Regions from separate parts of the Streptomyces sp. NRRL B-3229 genome, predicted to be linked through region 1. Evidence: riboswitches for the same ligand, from Rfam matches in the RefSeq annotation. Region 1 holds a riboswitch; each other region holds the start of a gene.
What was found. Region 1 has a riboswitch for thiamine pyrophosphate ahead of IF54_RS0107350 (thiamine ABC transporter substrate-binding protein). Riboswitches for the same ligand answer to the same signal wherever they lie in the genome.

Region 1 (7,569 bases):
CGTGTGGTTGTCGGCCAGTACCTCGGGTTCGTAGCGATCCTCGCCGTCTCCGTCGCCGCCGCGTTCGGCGCGACGTTCCTGCCGGAGAGCGCGATTCCTTACCTGGGCCTGCTTCCGCTGGCTCTCGGCATCAAGGCCGCGTGGCAGGCATGGCGCCACCGCGGGGAGGACGACGAGGAGGATGCGAGGGAAGGCGGTCCCAAGCCACTGGAGGTGGCCGCGGTGACCTTCGCCAACGGCGGCGACAACATCGGTGTCTACGTCCCTTGGGTCGCAGCACCTCGTAGCGTGCGACGTAGCCGTCGAGGGCTTCCTGCACAGAGCAGTCGAGGTGATCACGCAGCGTCCTCAGGCCGAGGATGATCCGGTCGGCGACGATCCTGTCGTCGGCCATGCCTGCATCCGTCTCGCAGTTGCCGAGCCGGGCCAACGCGTAATCCCGCACTATCTCTGGGCCGTCCGAAGTCGGCCAACGTCGACAGTCGGTACCCACGGGTGACCACCCCCACCCCGGTCCGGCCCGGGTACCGGGCGAGGATCTGCGACACTGGACGGGTTATGCCGAAGCCCGGAGAACTCACTTTCGTCGCCCCCCGCGGAGCCAAGAAGCCGCCGCGGCATCTCGCTGACCTCACTCCTGCCGAGCGCAAGGAGGTGGTGGCCGGGATCGGGGAGAAGCCTTTTCGAGCCAAGCAGCTCTCGCAGCACTACTTCGCGCGGTACGCGCACGACCCCGCGGAGTGGACCGACATCCCCGCCGGTTCGCGCGAGAAGCTCCAGGAGGCGCTGCTTCCGGAGCTCATGACCGTCGTACGGCATCTGTCGACCGACCAGGGGACCACGCGCAAGACGCTGTGGCGGCTGTTCGACGGGACGCTCGTGGAGTCGGTGCTGATGCGGTACCCGGACCGGGTGACCATGTGCATCAGCTCGCAGGCCGGCTGCGGGATGAACTGTCCCTTCTGCGCCACCGGCCAGGCGGGTCTTGACCGGAACCTGTCCACCGCCGAGATCGTGCACCAGATCGTCGACGGGATGCGGGCGCTCCGGGACGGGGAGGTGCCGGGCGGACCCGCGCGGCTCTCCAACATCGTCTTCATGGGCATGGGCGAGCCGCTCGCCAACTACAAGCGGGTGACGCAGTCCATCCGCGCGCTCACCGACCCCGCCCCCGACGGGCTCGGACTCTCGCAGCGCGGCATCACCGTGTCCACCGTGGGGCTCGTGCCCGCCATTCACCGGTTCGCCGACGAAGGGTTCAAGTGCCGGCTCGCCATCTCCCTGCACGCTCCTGACGACGAGCTGCGCGACACCCTCGTCCCCGTGAACACGCGGTGGAAGGTGCGCGAGGTCCTCGACGCCGGGTTCGAGTACGTCGAGAAGAGCGGGCGCCGGCTCTCCATCGAGTACGCCCTCATCCGGGACATCAACGACCAGGCCTGGCGTGGTGACCGGCTCGGGCGGCTGCTCAGGGGCAAGCCCGTGCACGTGAACCTGATTCCGCTGAACCCGACCCCGGGCTCCAAGTGGACCGCCTCGCGGCCCGAGGACGAGAAGGCCTTCGTCGAGGCCATCGCCGCGCACGGCGTGCCGGTGACCGTCCGGGACACCCGTGGCCAGGAGATCGACGGGGCCTGTGGCCAGCTCGCGGCCACCGAGCGGTAGTCTGGCGACTGTACGTACACCTTCATATCCGACAGGGGAGCGCCACAGCGCTGAGAGTGCGGCAATCGGGCCGCAGACCCTCTGAACCTCGCCCAGGTCATTCTGGGTAGGAAGTTCGGTCATCACCGTGAACAACAAGAAGCTTTTCGCTGCCGTCGTCGGCCTCGGTCTCGTCACGCTGTCCGCGTGCGGGTCCTCGTCCTCCTCCGACTCCGGCAGCACCGGCTCCAAGACCGTCACCCTCGTCAGCCACGACTCCTGGGCCGTCTCCAAGGGCGTCCTCGCCGACTTCGAGAAGAAGTCCGGCTACAAGGTGAAGGTCCTGGAGGACGGCGACGCCGGGCAGGCCGTCAACAAGGCCATCCTCACCAAGGACAACCCGCAGGGAGACGTCTTCTTCGGCGTCGACAACACCCTGCTCTCCCGCGCGCTCGACAACGGCCTCTTCCAGTCGTACGAGGCGAAGGGCGCCGGCACCATCCAGGCCGGGTACCGCGTCGACGGGGACAAGGTCACGCCCATCGACACCGGCGACATCTGCGTCAACTACGACAAGGCGTGGTTCAGCAAGCACAAGCTCCAGCCGCCAATGTCGTACGACGATCTGATCAAGCCCGCCTACAAGAACCTCCTCGTCACGGAGAACGCCTCCACCTCCTCGCCGGGCCTCGGCTTCCTTCTCGGGTCCGCCGCGAAGTACGGGGACGCCGGCTGGCAGGGCTACTGGAAGAAGCTCAAGGCCAACGGCGTCAAGGTCGTCGACGGCTGGGAGCAGGCCTACAACGAGGAGTTCTCCGGGTCGGCCGGCGGCAAGAAGGCCAAGGCCGACCGGCCGCTCGTCGTCTCCTACGCCTCCTCGCCGCCCGCCGAGGTGATCTACGCCGACCCGAAGCCGGCCACCGCGCCCACCGGGGTCGCCGACGGTACCTGCTTCCGGCAGATCGAGTACGCGGGGCTGCTCAGCAACGCCAAGAACACCAAGGGCGGCAAGGCGTTCCTGGACTTCCTGCTCACCAAGGAGTTCCAGCAGGACATGCCGCTCAACATGTTCGTCTACCCGGTGGTGCAGGGCGCCCAGGTGCCGGCCGAGTTCACGAAGTACGGTCCGCAGGCCAAGGATCCCGAGACCATGGACCCGGCCAAGATCGCCGAACACCGTGACGACTGGGTCAAGTCGTGGACCTCGCTCGTCCTCAAGTGAGCCGTAGGGGCGCGGCGGCACGGCTCGGCCTGATGGCCGCGCCCGTCGCGTTCTTCGCCGTCTTCTTCGCCTGGCCTGTCGCCGCGATCGTCAAGCGTGGCCTCGACACGGACGGGAACTGGCAGTTCGGCCGGATCACCGACGTCCTCGGCCAGCCGGACATCCGGCACGTCCTGTGGTTCACCACCTGGCAGGCGCTCGTCTCCACCGCGCTCACGCTGCTGGTCGCGCTCCCCGGCGCATACGTCTTCGCGCGCTTCGACTTCCCCGGCAAGCAGATCCTGCGGGCCGTGGTCACCGTGCCCTTCGTGCTGCCGACGGTCGTGGTCGGTACGGCGTTCCTGGCGCTGGTCGGCCGGGGCGGGCTGCTGGACGAGTGGTGGGGCGTACGGCTGGACACCACGGTGTGGGCGATCCTGCTCGCGCACGTCTTCTTCAACTACGCGGTCGTCGTACGGACCGTGGGTGGACTGTGGGCGCAGTTGGACCCCCGGCAGGAGGAGGCCGCGCGGATGCTGGGCGCCTCCCGGCTCACCGCCTGGCGCAAGGTCACCCTCCCCGCGCTCGGGCCCGCCGTGGCCGCCGCCGCGCTGATGGTCTTCCTGTTCACCTTCACCTCCTTCGGTGTGGTCCAGATCCTCGGCGGCCCGACCTTCTCCACCCTCGAAGTCGAGATCTACCGCCAGACCTCCGAGATCTTCGACCTCTCCACGGCCGCCGTGCTGACGATCATCCAGTTCGTGGCCGTGGGCGCGGTCCTCGCCCTGCACGCGTGGACCGTACGGCGCAGGGAGAGCGCGCTCCGGCTCGTGGACGCGTCCGTCACCGCCCGGCGCCCGCGCGGCGCAGGGGAGTGGGGGCTGCTGGCCGGGGTCCTCGCGGTCGTCGCCGTCCTCCTGGTCCTGCCGCTCGCCGTGCTGGTGCAACGCTCCCTCGGCGCACCCGACTTCGGCTACTACCGGGCGCTGACCCACAGCGACGGCGGGGTCTTCCTCGTCGCGCCGATCGAGGCGATCGGGAACTCGCTGGAGTACGCCCTCGCCGCGACCGCCATCGCGGTGCTGATCGGAGGGCTCGCGGCGGCCGCCCTGACGCGACGGGACGCGGGGCGGTGGGTACGGGGCTTCGACGCGCTGCTGATGCTGCCGCTCGGGGTGTCCGCGGTGACCGTCGGCTTCGGGTTCCTGATCTCCCTCGACGAGCCGCCGCTGGACCTCAGACAGTCCTGGATCCTGGTGCCGCTCGCGCAGGCGCTGGTCGGGGTGCCGTTCGTCGTCCGGACCATGCTGCCCGTGCTGCGGGCCGTGGACCACCGGCTGCGGGAGGCGGCGGCCGTGCTCGGGGCCTCGCCCTGGCGGGTGTGGCGGGAGGTCGACCTGCCCATGGTGCGGCGGGCGCTGCTGATCGCGGCGGGGTTCGCGTTCGCCGTGTCGCTGGGCGAGTTCGGGGCGACCGTCTTCATCGCCCGGCCCGACAACCCGACGCTGCCGGTCGCCGTGGCCCGGCTGCTGGGCCGCGCCGGTGACCTCAACTACGGCCAGGCGATGGCCCTTTCGACCATCCTGATGATCGTGTGCGCGGTGGCGCTGCTGGTCCTCGAACGGCTGCGGACCGACCGGACCGGGGAGTTCTGATGCTGCTGAGCCTTGCGGACGCGACGGTACGGTTCGGCGGGCGGGCCGTGCTCGACGGGGTCGGGCTCGAGGTCGCCGAGCACGAGGTCGTGTGCGTGCTGGGACCGAGCGGCAGCGGCAAGTCGACGTTGCTGCGGGCGGTGGCCGGCCTGCAACCGCTCGACGCGGGGCGGGTGTTGCTCGACGGGCGGGACCAGGCCGGGGTGCCCGCGCACCGGCGCGGGGTGGGGCTGATGTTCCAGGACCACCAGCTGTTCCCGCAGCGGGACGTGGGCGCCAACGTGGCCTTCGGACTCCGGATGCATGACGTCCCGAAGGCCCAGCAGGGCGAGCGCGTACGGGAGTTGCTCGACCTCGTCGGTCTGCCGGGCGCCTCCCGCCGGGCCGTCGCCTCGCTCTCCGGCGGTGAGCAGCAGCGGGTCGCGCTGGCCCGGGCGCTCGCCCCCCGGCCCCGGCTGCTGATGCTCGACGAGCCGCTCGGGCAGCTGGACCGTTCGCTGCGGGAGCGGCTCGTCGTCGAACTGCGCGAGCTGTTCGGGCGGTTGGGCACCACGGTGCTCGCGGTCACCCACGACCAGAGCGAGGCCTTCGCCCTCGCCGACCGGGTGGTGGTGATGCGGGACGGGCGGATCGCCCAGTCCGGTACGCCGCTCGAGGTGTGGCAGCGGCCGGTGGACGAGTTCGTGGCCCGTTTCCTCGGCTTCGAGAACGTGGTGGAGGGGACCGTGACCGGCGAGGCGGCGGACACGGTGTGGGGCAAGGTCCCGGTGCCGCCAGGGGCCGCGCAGGGAGTCCGGAGCGTGCTGGTGCGGCCCGCGGGTGTGCGACTGGTGCCGGCCGACGAGGGGCTCCCCTGCACGGTCGCCGCACGCACCTTCAAGGGCACCCATGTCGCCGTGCACCTGCAACCCACGGACGACGGACCCCGATTGGAGGCCGCGTGCGCCCTGCGCGAGGCGCCGGAGGTCGGGGACGCGGTGGGGGTGGGCTTCGACGCGGGGGAGATCGTCGTGCTGGGGTGAACCTGGCCGATCGGTGTGCTGGGTCCAGGTGGCCGGAGCCGTCGTGCCGGGCCGACGCGGCTGAAATTGTCGCGCACGGCCCGCGCGAGCGGACATAGGGTGCCCGGCATGACGCTGCTCGCACACGACCGCTACTGCGACGAGATCGCCCACCAGGTGGGTCTGTTGCGGGCCGTGGTGACCTCCGGGGCCGATCTGTCGGTGACCGTGCCGACGTGTCCGGACTGGTCCTTGGAGCGGCTGGTGCGGCACACCGGGGGTGCCCTGCGCTGGGCGGAGCTGATGGTGCGGACCCGGGCCCGGGAGGAAGTGCCCGAGGACCAGGTGCCGTTGGGGGAGGGGCCCGAGGACGCGGGTGACCTCGACGCGTGGCTCGCCGAGACCGGTGACGCACTCGTCGCCACACTGCGGGAGGCCGGGCCGGACACCGAGGTGTGGTCCTGGGCCGGGGTTCCGAGCTCCGGGTTCTGGGCCCGGCGGATGGTCCACGAGCTGACCGTCCACCGCGCCGACGCCACGCTCGCCGCCGGTCGGCCCTACGAGGTCGCCCCGGAGATCGCCGCCGACGCCATCGACGAGTGGCTACAGATCGTGGCGTTCGCGCAGCGGACCATGCCGGACGACGAGTCTCGGGAGCTGCGGGGCCCGGGGCGCAGCATCCATCTGCACGCCACCGACACGGGCGCGGAGCTGAACGCGGAGTGGCTGATCCGGTTCACCGAGGACGTCATCGACTGGCGCCGCGGGCACGAGAAGGCCACCGTCGCGCTGCGTGGGCCGCTGACCTCCGTCATGCTCGCCTTCTACCGCCGACTGCCGCTGGACAGCCCCGGGTTGGAGGTGCTCGGCGAGCGCAAGCTGCTGGAGTTCTGGCTGGAGCGCGCGAGCTTCGGGTGAACCCGGCGCCGGCGGAGCACCCGGTGAAAAGGGCCTCCGGCGAACAAGGCCTCAGGTGAACAAGGCCTCAGGTGAACAAGGCCTCAGGTGAACAAGGCCTCAGGTGAACAAGGCCTCAGGTGAACAAGGCCTCAGGTCAACAAGGTCTCCGGCGAACAAGGCGGCGGCCCGCCCCCGTTGAGAGGGCGGGCCGCCGTACTGCTGTGTGCGTCAGCGGGAGCTGCTCGCTCCGCGACGGCGCAGGCCGAAGAAGACCGCGCCGCCGCCGATCGCCACGAGCGCGATCGCGATGCCGGCGATCAGGCCGGTGTTGGAGTTGGCGCCGGTCTCGGCGAGGTTGGAGTCGCCGGCCGCGGCCGACGGGGCGTTGCTCTCGACGGTGGCCGGAGCGGTGGTGCCCTCCGAGGCCGAGGGGGTCTCGGTCGGGGTCGGGGTGTCCTCGGCCGGAGTGGTGGCCGTCTCCGACGGGGTGGGCGTGGGCGTGGGCGTCGGAGTCGGCGTGTCCTCCGTCTTGCAGGCGGTCGCCGGGGTGATCATGTTGGGCTTGATGTCCTCGCCCTTGATGTAGGGCAGGGCCTCGACGTGGATGCGGTACTCGGCGTTGGGCGCCCAGTCCTCCGCGAAGGTGATGATGGTGCCCTTCTTGGAGCCCTTCACCGTCTTCTCGCCGACCTTCTTGGCGTCGGCGCCGTTGTTCTGGAGGTACACGGAGACGGTGGCCTCGACGCCGGACTTGTCCACGTCCTTGACGCTGATGATGCCCTGGGTGCCGTCACACTGCGCCTCGGCGGAGAACTCCGAGATGTTGCAGGCAAGGGCGTTGCTGGAGGCGCCGAGCACGATCGCGGTCGAGGCGGCGGCGACGCCGAGGAAGCGCGCGGCGCGGGAGGTGCGGCGGGATATGGGCGTGAATGCCACGTTCGTCCTTCACGGGGTGCGCAAATGCGGGGGGTGGACGGGATGGTGATGTGTCATCACCGTCCCCACGAGTCTCACAGGTCTATAAGCGCTGCATAAGTAGTGTCAACGTGTAGGCACCCTACACCCGTTGGCTTTACCTGCTTATTACATAGCGAGACGTTTCAGCGCCCCCGGAGCCTCCTCGATCCGGTCAACCAGGGCGATTCGGGCCTCCATTGACCGCTCCCGC
Region 2 (7,569 bases), on a different contig from region 1:
CGGGAAGCCGCACGCCTGCCTTTGTACGGGTCTGCCGGGCTGTCGGGGTCTCTCAGTGCCTGCGGCGGCGACCCTTCCCGCCACGGGCCGGAGTCGGGCGGGCTTCGGCTGTCCCTGCGCTCACACTTGTCGCCGGTGCGGGTGCCGGTGCCGTAGGTGCGGCCGCGGCCCCCCCTGCCCCTGCCCCCGCTGTTTCCGCCCCCGGCCGGTCGGCCGAGACCACCAGGGCCGCGAGAGCCGTGGTGACCGGAACCGAGGCGACCAGGCCGATCGAGCCGACCAGGGTGCGCACGATCTCCTCCGCCACCAACTCGCTGTTGGCGACAGTGCCCACGCTGGACTGGGCGATCGAGAAGAGCAGCAGCAGCGGCAGTGCGGCACCCGCGTAGGCGAGCACGAGGGTGTTGACGACGGAGGCGATGTGATCGCGGCCGATACGGATACCGGCCCGGTAGAGGCCTCGCCAGCCCATCGCCGGGTTGGCCTCGTGCAGTTCCCACACCGCCGACGTCTGGGTCACCGTCACGTCGTCCAGGACACCGAGCGAGCCGATGATGACGCCGGCGAGAAGCAGACCGCTCATGTCGATCGACGGATACAGCCCGTGGATCAGACCGGTGTTGTCGTCCGTGTTGCCCGTCAGCGCGGCCCAGCCGATGAACTGCGAGCCGAGGACGCCGATCAGCAACAGGGAGATCAGCGTGCCCAGTACCGCCACGGACGTCCGGGCCGACAGACCGTGGCACATGTAGAGGGCGATCAGCATGATGGCGCTGGACCCGACCACCGCCACGACCAGCGGGTTCGAGCCCTGGAGGATCGCGGGCAGCACGAAGAAGTTCAGCAGCAGGAAACTGACGGCCAGGGCGACCAGCGCCATGACACCGCGCAACCGCCCCACGATCACGACGACCAGCGCGAAGATGCCGGCGAGCAGTCCCATCGGGAACCTGCGGTTGACGTCGGCGACCGAGTACTGAAGGTCCCTGGGCGCCGAGGGCTCGTACGCGACCACGACCTTCTCGCCCTCGTGCAGCTGCCGTGACTGGTCCGGCTGGACGATCTCCGTGAAGGTACGGCCCTTGTCGTCGCCGGTGTCGACCCGGATCGTCGCCTTCTTGCAGGTGCCCTTCGCCTGCTGCTCGGCCGAGGAGCCCTCGGCGGTCGAGGTGTCCCCGGTCGGGGTCTCCCCTCCGGCGTTCACCGACTTGCAGCTGACACTCACGACTGTGGTGACCGTGGCCTGCTGGGTCTGCCGGTCGAAACCGACCCCGGTACGTTGGTGCGCCGGGGCGCCACCGGGCCACAGCACCGCGAGTCCGACGACGACAGCCCCGGCGAAGGGGATCAGGATCGCTGCGATGACCTTGCGCAGGTGCTTGGAGACGGGGGTCGCCGGGCCGTGGCTGTGACTGTGGCCGTGAGAGTGACCGCCACCGCCGCCGCCGTTGCCGCCGCCGTTGCCTCCATCGCCTCCGCCGCCGTCCGCGTGGCCGTGCCCGTGGTCGTGTCCGGGCGCGCCGGAATGGTGTCCGTGACCGTCATGGGGGGCGTGGGTGCGGCTGTGGCTGTGGTGCCCCCCGAAGCCCTCTCTTTGGCCGTGCCCGCCCCCGAAGCCCTCGCCCCGGCCGTGACCGCGGTCGCCACCGAAGCCCTCGCCGTGACCTTGCCTGTCCTGGAAACCCTCGCCACGGTCGTGGCCGCCACCGAAGCCTTCGCTGAGGCCGTTGGACCCATACGCGGGGCCAGGCCCCTGCTCCCGGCCGGCCCCCGGCCCGTATCCCTGCGGATAGCCCGGAGCACGCCCAGGACCCGCCTGCCCGGGACTCTGCGCCTGGTCAGGCCCCTGACCAGGCCGCTGGCCAAGCCCCTGGCCAGATCCCTGCCCACGCCCCGGCGCCTGCCCGCGCCCGAAAGCGTCCCAGCCCCCGGAATCGGACGCGCCCATACGACCGTTGGCGTCCGCCGCGTCGCCGCCCGGAGCGCCGCCCGGCCCGCGTCCCGGCCCGTCACCGGGGCCGTTTCCGGAGCCCGGTCGGCGCTGCGGCTCGGGAGGCGGGTACGGAGGCTGATGTGTCGTGGTCACCGCCCGATCATCGCAAGAACGAATGGGGCCCCCTGTTCACCGCGCCCGAATTGACGCTAGCGTGGTGGCACCTTTGTACACGCGGGAGCTCGGAGCACCGGGCTGAGAGGGCGCTGACCTCCGTCCCAGCGATGTTTCACGTGGAACGTCCTCACGCGAGAGTGACGTTCCCCACGAAACGTCGGCAGACGGAAGCCGCTGCGTCGACCGCCGAACCTGTTACCGGGTAATGCCGGCGTAGGGAGTAGGTCTCATGACCATCAAGGACGCACGCACGCCTGCCTCCAACCAGGACGAACCGTCCATTCAGGGTGAAAGCTCGACACAGCACCCCACGCAACCCCCGACGGAGGCCGGGAAGTCCATCGGCTGGCACAAGGCGTACGTCGAGGGCTCGCGCCCCGACCTGCGGGTGCCGGTCCGCCAGGTGCACCTCACCAACGGGCAGTCGGTGACGCTGTACGACACCTCGGGCCCGTACACCGATCCGCTCACCGAGACCGATGTCCGTCGGGGGCTCAACCCGCTCAGGGAGAACTGGATCGTCGCCCGCGGGGACACCGAGGAGTACGCGGGCCGTCCCGTGCGTCCGGAGGACGACGGGATCAAGCACACCTCTCCCCGCGGCGGCAACCTGCGCAACCTCGACGCGGTGTTCCCGGGCCGGCCTCGCCTGCCACGGCGTAGTCGTGACGGCAGCGCGGTCACCCAACTCGCGTACGCCCGCCGGGGGGAGATCACACCGGAGATGGAGTACGTGGCCATCCGGGAGAACGTGGAGCCCGAGGTGGTGCGTGAGGAGATCGCGGCGGGGCGTGCGGTGCTGCCCGCGAACGTCAACCACCCGGAGATCGAGCCGATGATCATCGGCAAGCGGTTCCTGGTGAAGGTCAACGCCAACATCGGCAACTCCGCGGTGACGTCCTCCATCGAGGAGGAGGTCGAGAAGATGACCTGGGCGACCCGTTGGGGCGCCGACACGGTCATGGATCTGTCCACCGGCCGCAACATCCACACCACCCGTGAGTGGGTGCTGCGCAACTCCCCCGTCCCGATCGGCACGGTGCCGCTCTACCAGGCGCTGGAGAAGGTCGACGGCCGGGCCGAGGAGCTGACCTGGGAGATCTACAAGGACACGGTCATCGAGCAGGCCGAGCAGGGCGTGGACTACATGACGGTCCACGCGGGCGTGCGGCTGCCGTACGTACCGCTGACGGCGAACCGCAAGACCGGGATCGTCTCGCGCGGCGGTTCGATCATGGCCGCCTGGTGCCTCGCGCACCACAAGGAGTCGTTCCTCTACGAGAACTTCGAGGAACTGTGCGAGATCCTCGCCGCCTATGACGTCACCTACTCGCTGGGCGACGGTCTGAGGCCGGGATCGATCGCGGACGCCAACGACGAGGCGCAGTTCGCGGAGTTGAGGACGCTCGGGGAACTCAACACGATCGCCAAGCGTTTCAACGTACAGACCATGATCGAGGGCCCGGGACATGTCCCGATGCACAAGATCAAGGAGAACATCGACCTTCAGCAGGAGATCTGCGATGAAGCTCCTTTCTATACGCTCGGTCCGCTGACCACCGACGTCGCTCCTGCGTACGACCACATCACCTCCGGCATCGGCGCGGCGATGATCGCCTGGTGGGGTACGGCGATGCTCTGCTACGTCACGCCCAAGGAGCATCTGGGTCTGCCCAACCGGGAAGACGTCAAGACGGGTGTCATCACCTACAAGATCGCTGCCCACGCGGCGGACCTGGCCAAGGGACATCCCGGGGCGCAGGACTGGGACGACGCCCTGTCCGACGCCCGCTTCGAGTTCCGGTGGGAGGACCAGTTCAACCTCGCCCTGGACCCGGACACGGCTCGTGAGTTCCACGACGAGACCCTCCCGGCGGAGCCGGCCAAGACGGCCCACTTCTGCTCCATGTGCGGACCGAAGTTCTGCTCGATGAAGATCAGCCAGAGCATCAACGAGCGGTTCGGCGGGGCGGCGGCCGAAGGGGCCTCGCCCGAGGAGGTCGCCGAGGGAATGCTTCAGAAATCGAAGGAGTTCGCGGCGAGCGGGAACCGGGTGTACTTGCCGCTGGCGGAGTAGTCCCGCGCCGACAGGACGGTCCGCACCCGCGACTGTGCGGCGTCGCGGGCCGCCCTGTTCGTCGAGTCAGTCGCGCTCCGCGAGGAAGAGTCGTGCCGCCGGGGGAGACGGCGATGCATCTCCTCCAGGTCGTCGAAGTCGAAGTCCCCTCCAGGTGCGTGAGTTCGATGCCCTGCCCGTCGGCCGGCGCAGCCGCCGTCGATCAGACAGGCCGCCGCCCAGGCATCCCAGCGGTACAGAGCGTCGTGCACTTCGTCGAAGCGCTCGGCGTACGCCAGGATCTCCCGTGAGGGGCAGCTGCTGAGGTGGTCCACCAGCGACTCGTCGAAGGACGAGCCCGAGGCGGCCCCGGACGTACGTGCGGATTCGATGAGGGCGGTGGCAGGGGGCGCCCGCGCTTCACCCCGTGTGCCGCCTCACCCCGCATCCGGCTTGCGCTCCCCTTGTGGGCACGTCGTGGGCACGTGCTGGGAACGCAAGCCGAGGGGCTCTGCCGGGCGGTGTCAGTCCGGCTGGTGTTCCGGCCCCCCGAAGTCCGGGCTCGTGTAGTCCGGGCTGGTGAAGCTCGGGCGGGCACCGGAGGCTCCGTCGTCCGGGCTGCTGAACCCGGGGCGGTCGTAGCCCAGGCTGGGCATGCGGCTGGTCGGGGCCGGCGGTGCCGTGTGGTGCAGTGAGGCGGAGCCGGGGTCGGCCAGGGCATCTCTGAGGAAGGGCAGCAGGCCGCGTTCCAGCAGGGCCTCCCGCCAGGCGTCCTTGGCCCGTGCCACCTCCCCGGTGAGTTCGCCGTACGCCGTGTCGGGCGAGGGGCGGTTGCGCAGGGCGGTGATCAGCAGGCCGCCCGCGGCGACCAGGATCGCGGCCGCGGTCAGAGCGCCGAACACCCATCCGATGGTGATCATGGCGTGGGCGAACGCCGGCGGCGGGCTGAGCATCTGGAGGATGTAGCCCACGAGCAGGAAGATCGCCGCGGCTATCCCGGCGAGAACGGGCGTCAGAACGGCGGCGACGGCGACGGCGCCCGCACCGGCGGTCTCGGCGACCTCTCCCATGGTGGTGGCGAGCCCCATCGCACCGCTGCCCGACTCGGCGGGGCCGGGTTCGTGCACGGACGACAGGGTGGACGGCGCCGGGCGGCGCTGTTCCTCGCGGACCTTCACGTAGTGCTGGTACTCGGTCGCCGCGGCCGCCGTGATGATCGCGGTGGCGTTCAGCGCCATGGTGCGCAGCTGTTCGGGATTCAGCCGCTGTCCGACAGCGGCCAGTTCGGGACGGTGTGGTGCGGAGCGCAGCGCCTCATCGAGGATCCGCTCGTACTCCTGGCGGTCCTCGCTGTGCAGGTGCTGCGGAACGCTGTTCATGTGCATCCCCCGATGCTCCGTAGGGCTTGGGGCTCGCATGCCAACGAGCCGTCGGGCAGAAACGGAGGGGAGCCTGCTACGGATAACCAGATGGTAGAGCTGCTACGGCACAGGGTGACAGGGGGTTTCCAGAAATTGGCCCCTGGCCTGCGCGGTCTCCGGTCACTCCACCAGGGGGCAACGACTGCCCCGTGAACCGTCAGATGTCCAGGGGAAGTTGCTGGACCAGCAGTTTTCCGGCCATGGTCACTCCGCCGTCCATCGCGATGGCGAGTCCGTCGGCGTAGACGTGCGGTCCCTCGACCACCGGGCCGGAATCGTCCTCACCCTCTTCGGAGCCCACTTCGCCGAGCAGATAGGGGATCGGGCTGTGGCCGTGCACGATACGGACACCGCCGTAGGTGTCGAGCAGCGAGCGCACATGGTCTGCGCCGCCCTCGTCGCGGAAGGAGAAGCGCTTGGTGAACTTGCGGAACAGGTCCCACACCTCGTCCGCGTCGTTGCGCGTGATCGTCTCGCGGACGGTGTCGTTGACCGCCTCGATCGAGTCGCCGTAGTCGAGGTACGCGGTGGTGTCGGAGTGGACGAGGAGGTGGCCGTCGACCTCCTCGACCGCGTCGAGGCGGGACATCCACTGGAGGTGATGGTCCTGGAGGCGGTCCATGTCGGTCTTCTGGCCGCCGTTGAGCAGCCAGGCCGCCTGGAAGGTGGCGGTGCCCGCGCCGGAGTTGACGGGGGTGTCGCCGAACCGCTTGGCGCCGAGGAGCAGCAGCTCGTGGTTGCCCATCAGGGCCTTGCAGTAGCCGCCGGCCGCGGCGGCCTCCGCGGACAGCCGCATCACGAGGTCGATGACGCCGATTCCGTCGGGTCCGCGGTCGGTGAAGTCGCCGAGGAACCACAGCCGGGCGGTGCCCGCGCACCAGTTGCCCGCCGCGTCGACGAGACCCTTCTCGTGGAGTGCGGCCATCAGTTCGTCCAGGTAACCGTGGACGTCACCGACGACGAACAGCGGACCGGGGCCGTCCGCCGCGAGTCCCTCGTGGTCGGGGGCAGCCTGGAGTCCGTCGGCGGGATGGATGACGGGAAGGTCCTGCTCGGTGGGGGTGTACCCGTCCGGGTAGGCCTCGTCGGGGGCCGGAACGACGTCGCTGCTGTGGCCGTACGGACCGGTCTCGTTGACGTACGCGGGCACCCGGAAGTCGCGCAGCACCGCAGTGCGCTCCACCTCGGGTCCCTGACCGGCCCCCTGAGTCATCAGACCCCTCCACCATCGCGCCGCATCTGCACCGCTTCGGACTGCCTGGTCGCAGCGGCCCCGCGGTGTCGTGGGCCCATCATAGGAATGCGGATCGCGCCGTGTGATGACCCAGGGGTGGTGAATCGGAGCGGGACTCCAGTTCACCGCGGCATTCGCCCCGATTGGGCCGGGCTTCGTCCCTCGTCCACCGGCCCGCACCGGAGATGTCCGGTGGAACAGGTCACCGGGGCGGGTCACCGCATGGCGTTGACGCGCAGTGCCGGACGCCACACAAACGCACGGGCACAGGTACAGACACCAGCGCCGGATTCCGGAGTCCCGCCTACCCCTTCTCCGGCGACCGCGGCGGACTCACCGTCGTGCGCGGGGCGCGCCGCTGGGACGAGGTGCGCACGATCAGTTCCGTCGGTATCACCTGCTCGACCGGCTGGTCCGACTCGACCCCCTCGATGGCGTCGATGAGGAGCTGGACCACGGCCGTGCCGATGCGGCGCGGCTTGAGGGAGAGCGTGGTGACGGGCGGCTCGGTGCTGGCGTACACCGTGGACTCGGAGCAGCAGACGATCAGCAGGTCGTCCGGCACGCGCAGTCCGTAGCGGCGGGCGGCGGCGAGCAGGTCGGTGCCGTTCGGGTCGAAGAGGCCGTAGACGGCGTCGGGGCGGTCGGGCCGGGCGAGCAGCCGGTCGGCGGCGACGGCGCCGGCGCACGGATCGTGCGCCGGGTAGGCCTCGTAGACCGGATCCTGGCCCACCCGCTCGCACCAGCG
Region 3 (7,569 bases), on a different contig from region 1:
GTGCCGAGGACCGCTCCGGAGCTGCTGGTCACGTTGTTCACGGACCGTACGAGCCCGAAGTCGGCGACCTTGACCCGGCCGTCGTCCCCTATGAGGACGTTCTCCGGCTTCATGTCCCGGTGCACGAACCCGGCGCGGTGCGCGGCGCCGAGCGCGGCCAGGACCGGCTCCAGGATGTCCAGGGCGGCGCGCGGTTGCAGCGCCCCGCGCTCGCGCAGCACGTCACGCAGGGTGCAGCCGGCCACGTACTCCATGGCGAGATAGACGTACGACCCGTCGGTGCCCTGGTCGAAGACCTGCACCACGTTGGGGTGGGCCAGTCGGGCGACGGACTTGGCCTCCCGGATGAACCGCTCGACGAAAATCCCGTCCGCCGCGAGCGCGGGGTGCATCACCTTGAGCGCGAGCACGCGGTCCAGACGGGTGTCCAGGGCACGGTAGACCGTGGCCATCCCGCCGACCGCGATCCGCGCGTCCACGCGGTAGCGGCCGTCGAGCACCTGCCCGACCAGCGGGTCCTGAAGGGTCGTATCCACGCAGCGAGTCTACGAGCCACGGCTGACAGCCGATCCGGTTCGGCCGGAACAGGAGCGGTACTGGAGCCGAGCTGTGACGGAGGTCGCACCTGCCCGAGTCCGGGGTCGAACGTATGTTCAGAGCCGGGCGGTCCGGGTCGGTTCAGCTGCCGGGACCTCCGGATCCGCTTCAGAAGGCCGGCCGCTCCGGGTCCAGTGCGGCCAGGCCCTCCGCCGGGGACGACGCCTCCGCGAAGTGCCGACGGGGGATCCGCCCCGCCCGGTACGCCAGCCGGCCCGCCTCCACCCCGTGCCGCATCGCCTGCGCCATCAGTTCCGGCTCCTGCGCCCGTGTCACCGCCGAGGCGAGCATCACCCCCGCGCACCCCAGCTCCATCGCCAGGGCCGCGTCGGACGCCGTACCCGCCCCCGCGTCCAGGATCACCGGCACCCGCGCGTGCTCGACGATCAGCTGGAAGTTGTGCGGGTTGCGGATGCCGAGCCCGGAGCCGATCGGGGAGCCCAGCGGCATGATCGCCGCGCAGCCCACGTCCTCCAGCCGGCGCGCCAGCACCGGGTCGTCGTTCGTGTACGGCAGCACCGTGAAGCCGTCGTCGACCAGGGTCTCCGCCGCGTCCAGCAGCTCCACGCCGTCCGGGAGCAGGGTCCGCTCGTCGGCGATGACCTCCAGCTTGATCAGGTCGGTGCCGAGCGCCTCGCGCGCGAGACGGGCCGTGAGGACGGCCTCGCCGGCCGTGAAGCAGCCCGCCGTGTTGGGCAGCACCCGGATGCCGAGCCGCTCCAGGACGGACAGCACGGAGCCGTGCACCGACGGATTCACCCGCCGCATCGCGACCGTCGTGAGCTCGGTCCCGGAGGCGACCAGCGCCCGCTCCAGGACGTCCAGGCTGGGCGCCCCGCCCGTGCCCATGATCAGCCGGGACGAGAACGGCGTACCGCCGATGACGAAGGGATCGTCGGCCATGGGTCAGCCTCCTTGGACGGCGGTGAGGACTTCCACGCGGTCACCCTCGGCGAGGGGCGTCGAGGGCCACTGCGTGCGCGGCACGACGGTCTCGTTGACCGCGGCGGCGACCCCGGAGGGCGCCGCGGTCAGGGCCCGTACGACGGTGTCGAGAGCCGTACCGGGAGCGAACCGGCGCGGCTCCCCGTTGACGGAGATGTTCATGCCGGCTGCTCCACCCGCCGAAGGAACCGACCCGGGGTGAACGGACGGGCCACCTCCGGGAGTTCACCGGTCGCAAGGACATGGGCCATCGCGTCCCCGGTGACCGGGGTCAGCAGCACGCCGTTGCGGTAGTGCCCGGTGGCGAGCAGCAGGCCGGGCAGGTCCGTCGGGCCGAGCAGGGGAGCGTTGTCGGGGGAGCCCGGGCGCAGTCCCGCGCGGGTCTCCGTCAGCGGCAGCTCGGTGATGCCGGGGACCAGTTCGTGCGCGTCCCGCAGCAGTTCGTACACCCCGCCCGCGGTCACCGTGGTGTCCCAGCCCAGCTCCTCGCTGGTCGCGCCGATCACCAGCTCGCCGTTCTCGCGCGGCACGAGGTAGACATGGCTGCCGCGCACGACGGCCCGCACGGTACGGCTCAGGAAGGGCGCGTACCGGGGTGGCACGGTCAGGCGCAGCACCTGGCCCTTCACCGGCCGCACCGGGGGCAGGACGGCCTCGGGGACCCCGTCCAGACGGCCGCTCAGGCTCCCGGCGGCGAGCACGACCTGGCCCGCGTCCAGTGCGCCGCCGTCCGTCGTGGTGATCCCGGCGGCCCGGTCCCGGACGATCCGCAGGCGCTCCGCCCACACGCGGTGGAACACCACACCGGCCCGCTCGCACGCGGCCAGCAACGCGCGCGTGAGGCGGCGCGGATCGATCTGGTGGTCACCGTCCACCCGCAGCCCGCCCCGCACCCCCGGTGCGAGCATCGGCTCCAGGCGGCGGCACTCGCGCCCCGACAGCCACTCCGACTCCAGGCCCGACTGCCGCTGGAGCGCGTGCAGTTCGCGCAGATGGGCGCGGTCGTCGGCGTCCAGGGCCACGGCCAGCGTGCCGCACCTGCGGTAGCCGAGGTCGTGGCCGGTCAGCTCGGTGAGCTCGGCCGCGAAGTCGGGGTAGCGGTGGGCCGAGGCGAGGTTCAGGCCGAGCAGTGTCTGCTCGCCGTAGTGCAGTTCGGTGACCGCGGCCAGCATCCCGGCGGCCACCTGGGCGGCCCCGCCGCCCGGTTCCGGGTCCGCCACGGCCGTGCGGAGACCGCGCTGCGCGGCCCGCCAGGCCGTGACCAGGCCGATGATGCCGCCCCCGACGACGAGGACGTCTGACGTACGTGAGGACATGGGCGTCCAGCCCCTCCCTTCGCCGGCATGACCCGGATCAGGTTCGTACGGTCGGAGGCCGGCCAGCCTCCCTCTCAGCCCGGTGCGTCCGGGCTCCCGCGAGTGCTCTACGTTGGCCACCCTAGCCCGACCCCGTACGTCTCAGTAAGGGAGCCTCTCTCCGTGGCACGCTCGCTCGACAACCTCGTCCTCGCCCCGGTCGCCGACCAGGCCCCAGGTCAGGTGGGCACCGGCACCCGGTTCACGTACCACGAGAAGGACGGGGAGATCTGGGCCGAGTACGCCGGCGGTGACGTGGTCCGCGGGCATCTGGTCGGCACGCGCGCGGGAGACCGCCTCGACTTCCGCTACGTCCAGCTCAAGCACGACGGGACGACGTCCTCCGGCCACTGCGTCTCCATGGTCGTCGACCTGCCCGACGGCAGGGTGCGGCTGGAGGAGACTTGGCAGTGGGAGTCGCAGTCCGGCAGCGGGACCAGCATTGTGGAGCAGCTCACTCGGCACGACTCCTGACTGACTGAACGTCAGGTGGCTAGGGTGATCAAATGACCGAGCAGACACAGGCGCAGCAGCGGGTGGTCGTGGTCGGGGCGGGCATGGCCGGCGTGCAGACCGCGGTCGCCCTGCGCGAACGGGGCTTCCAGGGCACCGTCACGGTGATCGGCGCGGAGCCCCACCAGCCCTACGACCGACCGCCGCTCTCCAAGGCGGTCCTGCTGGGCAAGGCCGAGGGCTCCGCCTTCGACGTGGACTTCGAGGCCCTCGGCATCGAACTGCGGCTCGGCCGCGAGGCGCTGGGCGTGCGCCCGGACGCGCACGAGCTGGACACCGAGGCCGGGCCCGTGCCGTACGACGTCCTGGTCCTCGCCACCGGCGCCGAGCCGATCCGGCTGCCCGGCACCGAGGGCGTGCCCGGCGTGCATCTGCTGCGCACCCTGGACGACGCCGAACGCCTGCGCCCGGTGCTCGCCCGGCAGCACGACATCGTGGTCGTCGGCGCGGGCTGGATCGGCGCCGAGTTCGCCACCGCCGCGCGCGAGGCGGGCTGCGCGGTCACGGTCGTGGAAGCCGCCGACCGGCCGCTCGCCGGCGCGCTGCCCGCGGAGGTGGCCGCCCCGATGACGTCCTGGTACGCCGACGCGGGCGCCGATCTGCGCACCCACGCGCGCGTGGTGCGCGTCGAGCCCGGCGAGGTCGTCCTGGACGACGGATCCCGGGTGCCCGCGGGCGCGGTCGTGGTCGGTATCGGCGCCAGGCCCGCCACGGCCTGGCTCGCCGGTTCCGGCATCGAGCTCGGCGCGCACGGCGAGGTCGTCGCCGACGAACGGCTGCACACCTCCGCGCCGGACGTCTACGCGGTCGGCGACTGCGCCTCCTTCCCCTCGCGGCGCTACGGCGAACGGCTGATGGTCCACCACTGGGACAACGCCCTTCAGGGACCTCGCACGGTCGCCGCGGCCGTCCTGGGCGAGACCTCCGCGGTCTACGACCCGGTCCCGTACTTCTGGTCCGAGCAGTTCGGCCGCTTCGTGCAGTACGCCGGCCACCACACGTCCGCCGACACGACCCTGTGGCGCGGTGAGCCGTCCGGCCCCGCCTGGTCGGTGTGCTGGCTCAGGGACAACCGCCTGGTCGCCCTCCTGGCGGTCGGCCGCCCCCGCGACCTGGCGCAGGGCCGCCGCCTGATCGACGCGGGCACCGAGATGGACCCGGACCTGCTGGCGGACCCGGCGAGGCCGCTGAAGGCGGCGGCGAGGTAGCCGGCCTGCCGGACCCCGGCCCGGGAGGGGGCGGGAGCTCGTTCGGGAGCTCTCGGTGGCACCCGGCATCTCGCCCTGTGTCCCCCGCCGGAGGCGCCCCGGCTTCCGACTGTCAGTGCGGGATGGCACGCTTAATCCCGTGACCGAGATTGACGCAAAGATCGATGCACTCGTCCCCGCCTGGCTCACCCTCCCCGACATCGCGGAGCTGCTCGACGTCGAGGTGACGCGGGTGCGGCAGCTGGTCAAGGAGGGCCAGCTCATCGCCGTACGCCGTGGCGAGAACCGCGCGCTGCACGTCCCCGCCGCCTTCATCGACGGGGCCGAGCAGAAGGTGGTCAAGGGGCTGGCCGGGACCCTGACGCTCCTGAGGGACGACGGCTTCACCGACGAAGAGATGCTGGAGTGGCTCTTCACCCCCGACGAGAGCCTGCCCGGCACCCCCGCGCAGGCCCTGAGCGAGAATCGCGGCACGGAGGTGAAGCGCCGGGCCCAGGCGCTCGCCGTCTGACCTGACAGCACCGGCGTACGGGCCGGGCCCGCACAGAGGCCGCGGCCGCGGTCGAGCACGGCCCGTACACCGCCGAATCCCGGGGGAGTTCCCGCATGCCCGACACCGCCCGCACCCGGCTCGCCGACGCCCGTGTCTACCTGTGCACGGACGCCCGCAAGCGCCAGGGCGACCTTCCCGAGTTCCTGGACGCCGTCCTGGCCGGCGGCGTCGACATCGTGCAGTTGCGGGACAAGGGCATGGAGGCGGCCGAGGAACTGGAGCACCTGACGGTCCTCGCCGAGGCCTGCGCCCGCCACGGCAGGATGCTCGCGGTCAACGACCGGGCCGACGTGGCCCACGCGGCCGCCGCCGACGTCCTCCACCTGGGCCAGGGCGACCTCCCCGTCCCCGCCGCCCGGGCGATCCTCGGCGACGACGTCCTGATAGGCCGCTCCACCCACGCGGAGGCGGAGGCCGCCGCGGCCGCGGTGCAGGAGGGTGTGGACTACTTCTGCACCGGCCCGTGCTGGCCGACCCCCACCAAGCCCGGCCGGCACGCCCCCGGCCTGGACCTGGTCCGGTACACCGCGGCCCTGGGCACCGACCGTCCCTGGTTCGCCATCGGAGGCATCGACCTCGGCAACCTCGACGAGGTCCTGGAGGCCGGGGCCCGCCGGGTCGTGGTCGTCCGGGCGATCACCGAGGCGGACGACCCCGGCGCGGCCGCCGCGGAGTTCGCGAAGCGGGTCCGGCACGCGTTGTAACCGCTCCAGGTGTCCGAGGGATGGACAACAAGTCGACAATCCGGGCAAATTTCCCGGATCAGGTTGGGTGGTCGCCGCCCCCTGACTAACCTTCCGGTATGGCCCTCGGAACCGCATCCACCAGGACTGACCGCGCACGCACCGTGCGCGACATGCTCGCCACGGGCAAGACGACGTACTCCTTCGAGTTCTCGGCGCCCAAGACTCCCAAGGGTGAGCGAAACCTGTGGAGCGCGCTCAGGAGGGTCGAGGCGGTCGCCCCGGACTTCGTCTCCGTGACGTACGGCGCCGGCGGGTCCACCCGCGCGGGCACCGTCAAGGAGACCGAGCAGATCGTCGCGGACACCACCCTGACCCCGGTCGCCCACCTCACCGCGGTCAACCACTCCATCGCCGAACTCCGCAACATCATCGGCCAGTACGCCGACGCCGGGATCCGCAACATGCTCGCCGTGCGCGGCGACCCGCCCGGCGACCCCATGGGCGACTGGCTGGCCCACCCGCAGGGCCTGACCTACGCGGCCGAACTCGTCCAGCTCATCAAGGAGTCGGGCGACTTCTGTGTCGGCGTGGCCGCCTTCCCGGAGATGCACCCGCGCTCCGCGGACTGGGACACCGACGTCTCCCACTTCGTCGACAAGTGCCGCGCGGGCGCCGACTACGCCATCACCCAGATGTTCTTCCAGCCGGAGTCCTATCTGCGGCTGCGTGACCGAGTCGACGCCGCCGGCTGCCCGACCCCCGTCATTCCGGAGATCATGCCCGTGACCAGCGTGCGAATGCTGGAGCGGCTCCCGCAGCTCAGTAACGCGATCATCCCCTCCGCCCTGAAAGAGCGGATCCTCACAGCACAGGACGATCCGACCGCTGTACGCTCAATCGGAATCGAGTTCGCCACGGAGTTCTGCGCGCGACTGCTGTCCGAGGGAGTGCCCGGACTGCACTTCATCACGCTCAACAACTCCACGGCATCGCTGGAAATCTACGAAAACCTGGGCCTGCACCACCGACCGCAGGCCTAGACCGGCCGCACGGACATACGACACACTGCGTAGCGGTCACTGGGAGAGGGGCGTACATGGGCTGGACGGTCCTCTACATCGCGTTCGGATTCGTCGCGTTGTGGCTGCTCGGCGAAGTGCTGTTGCAGTACAAGGCGCGGCTGCGCTGGCGGGTGCTCGCCTTCGTCGGCTTCCTGGGCGTGGTCGCCGGCGTGCTGATCTCGCAGGTGGTCGTCATCGGCCTCGGCGCGATCGCCTTCGCGGTCGGCCAGACCTACGTCACCCTGTCGTTCCGGCGCGGCTTCGAGCAGGGCTGGGCGGTCAACCCGCCGGCCGCGCTGGAGAGTCTGACCGGCGGCAAGAAGACCCGCCGGGAGCGCGGCCGCGAGGAGGCCGCGCCGGAGGCCCCGGAGCCGGCGGCCGCTGCCTACCGCGACGAGACCGGCTACGACCAGGGTCTCCCGGACACCGCCGGGTACGGTCACAACGACGACTACGACCGCGACGACGTCTTCACCCCCACGCGTTCCGCCACGGCCGCCGAGACCACCTCGGTCTACGAGCCCCAGCCCCTGCCCGACGACACCGGTTCCTACGGCGTGTACAGCGACGCCGGCTACGGCGGCGACCAGTCCTACGCCACCGCGGGCCAGCCCCAGGACCAGTACGCGACGGCTGCCGCCGAGCAGACGT

Region 2: it holds a riboswitch for thiamine pyrophosphate, as region 1 does, so the genes downstream of both, thiC (phosphomethylpyrimidine synthase ThiC) here and IF54_RS0107350 (thiamine ABC transporter substrate-binding protein) in region 1, are expected to answer to the same signal.
Region 3: it holds a riboswitch for thiamine pyrophosphate, as region 1 does, so the genes downstream of both, thiO (glycine oxidase ThiO) here and IF54_RS0107350 (thiamine ABC transporter substrate-binding protein) in region 1, are expected to answer to the same signal.

The regions. Positions count from the first base shown of each region.
Region 1 covers NZ_JOGP01000004.1:124,196-131,764, reverse strand. The annotation lists gene IF54_RS0107360 (cadmium resistance transporter) at 1-363, shown strand, start outside; gene rlmN (23S rRNA (adenine(2503)-C(2))-methyltransferase RlmN) at 559-1,665, shown strand; TPP riboswitch at 1,689-1,796, shown strand; gene IF54_RS0107350 (thiamine ABC transporter substrate-binding protein) at 1,793-2,866, shown strand; gene IF54_RS0107345 (ABC transporter permease) at 2,899-4,500, shown strand; gene IF54_RS0107340 (ABC transporter ATP-binding protein) at 4,500-5,522, shown strand; gene IF54_RS0107335 (maleylpyruvate isomerase family mycothiol-dependent enzyme) at 5,631-6,419, shown strand; gene IF54_RS0107330 (LAETG motif-containing sortase-dependent surface protein) at 6,630-7,337, opposite strand; gene IF54_RS0107325 (LOG family protein) at 7,485-7,569, opposite strand, start outside.
Region 2 covers NZ_JOGP01000009.1:187,676-195,244, reverse strand. The annotation lists partial or broken gene IF54_RS39640 (YibE/F family protein) at 53-1,546, opposite strand; TPP riboswitch at 2,158-2,347, shown strand; gene thiC (phosphomethylpyrimidine synthase ThiC) at 2,340-4,187, shown strand; gene IF54_RS0117245 (DUF4240 domain-containing protein) at 4,127-4,558, opposite strand; gene IF54_RS0117240 (membrane protein) at 4,691-5,551, opposite strand; gene IF54_RS0117235 (metallophosphoesterase) at 5,745-6,800, opposite strand; gene IF54_RS0117230 (LacI family DNA-binding transcriptional regulator) at 7,126-7,569, opposite strand, start outside.
Region 3 covers NZ_JOGP01000008.1:408,348-415,916, reverse strand. The annotation lists gene pknB (Stk1 family PASTA domain-containing Ser/Thr kinase) at 1-536, opposite strand, end outside; gene IF54_RS0116155 (thiazole synthase) at 706-1,500, opposite strand; gene thiS (sulfur carrier protein ThiS) at 1,504-1,704, opposite strand; gene thiO (glycine oxidase ThiO) at 1,701-2,858, opposite strand; TPP riboswitch at 2,856-2,968, opposite strand; gene IF54_RS0116140 (hypothetical protein) at 3,021-3,371, shown strand; gene IF54_RS0116135 (NAD(P)/FAD-dependent oxidoreductase) at 3,404-4,618, shown strand; gene IF54_RS0116130 (Rv2175c family DNA-binding protein) at 4,758-5,129, shown strand; gene thiE (thiamine phosphate synthase) at 5,225-5,875, shown strand; gene metF (methylenetetrahydrofolate reductase [NAD(P)H]) at 5,974-6,897, shown strand; gene IF54_RS0116115 (membrane protein) at 6,954-7,569, shown strand, end outside.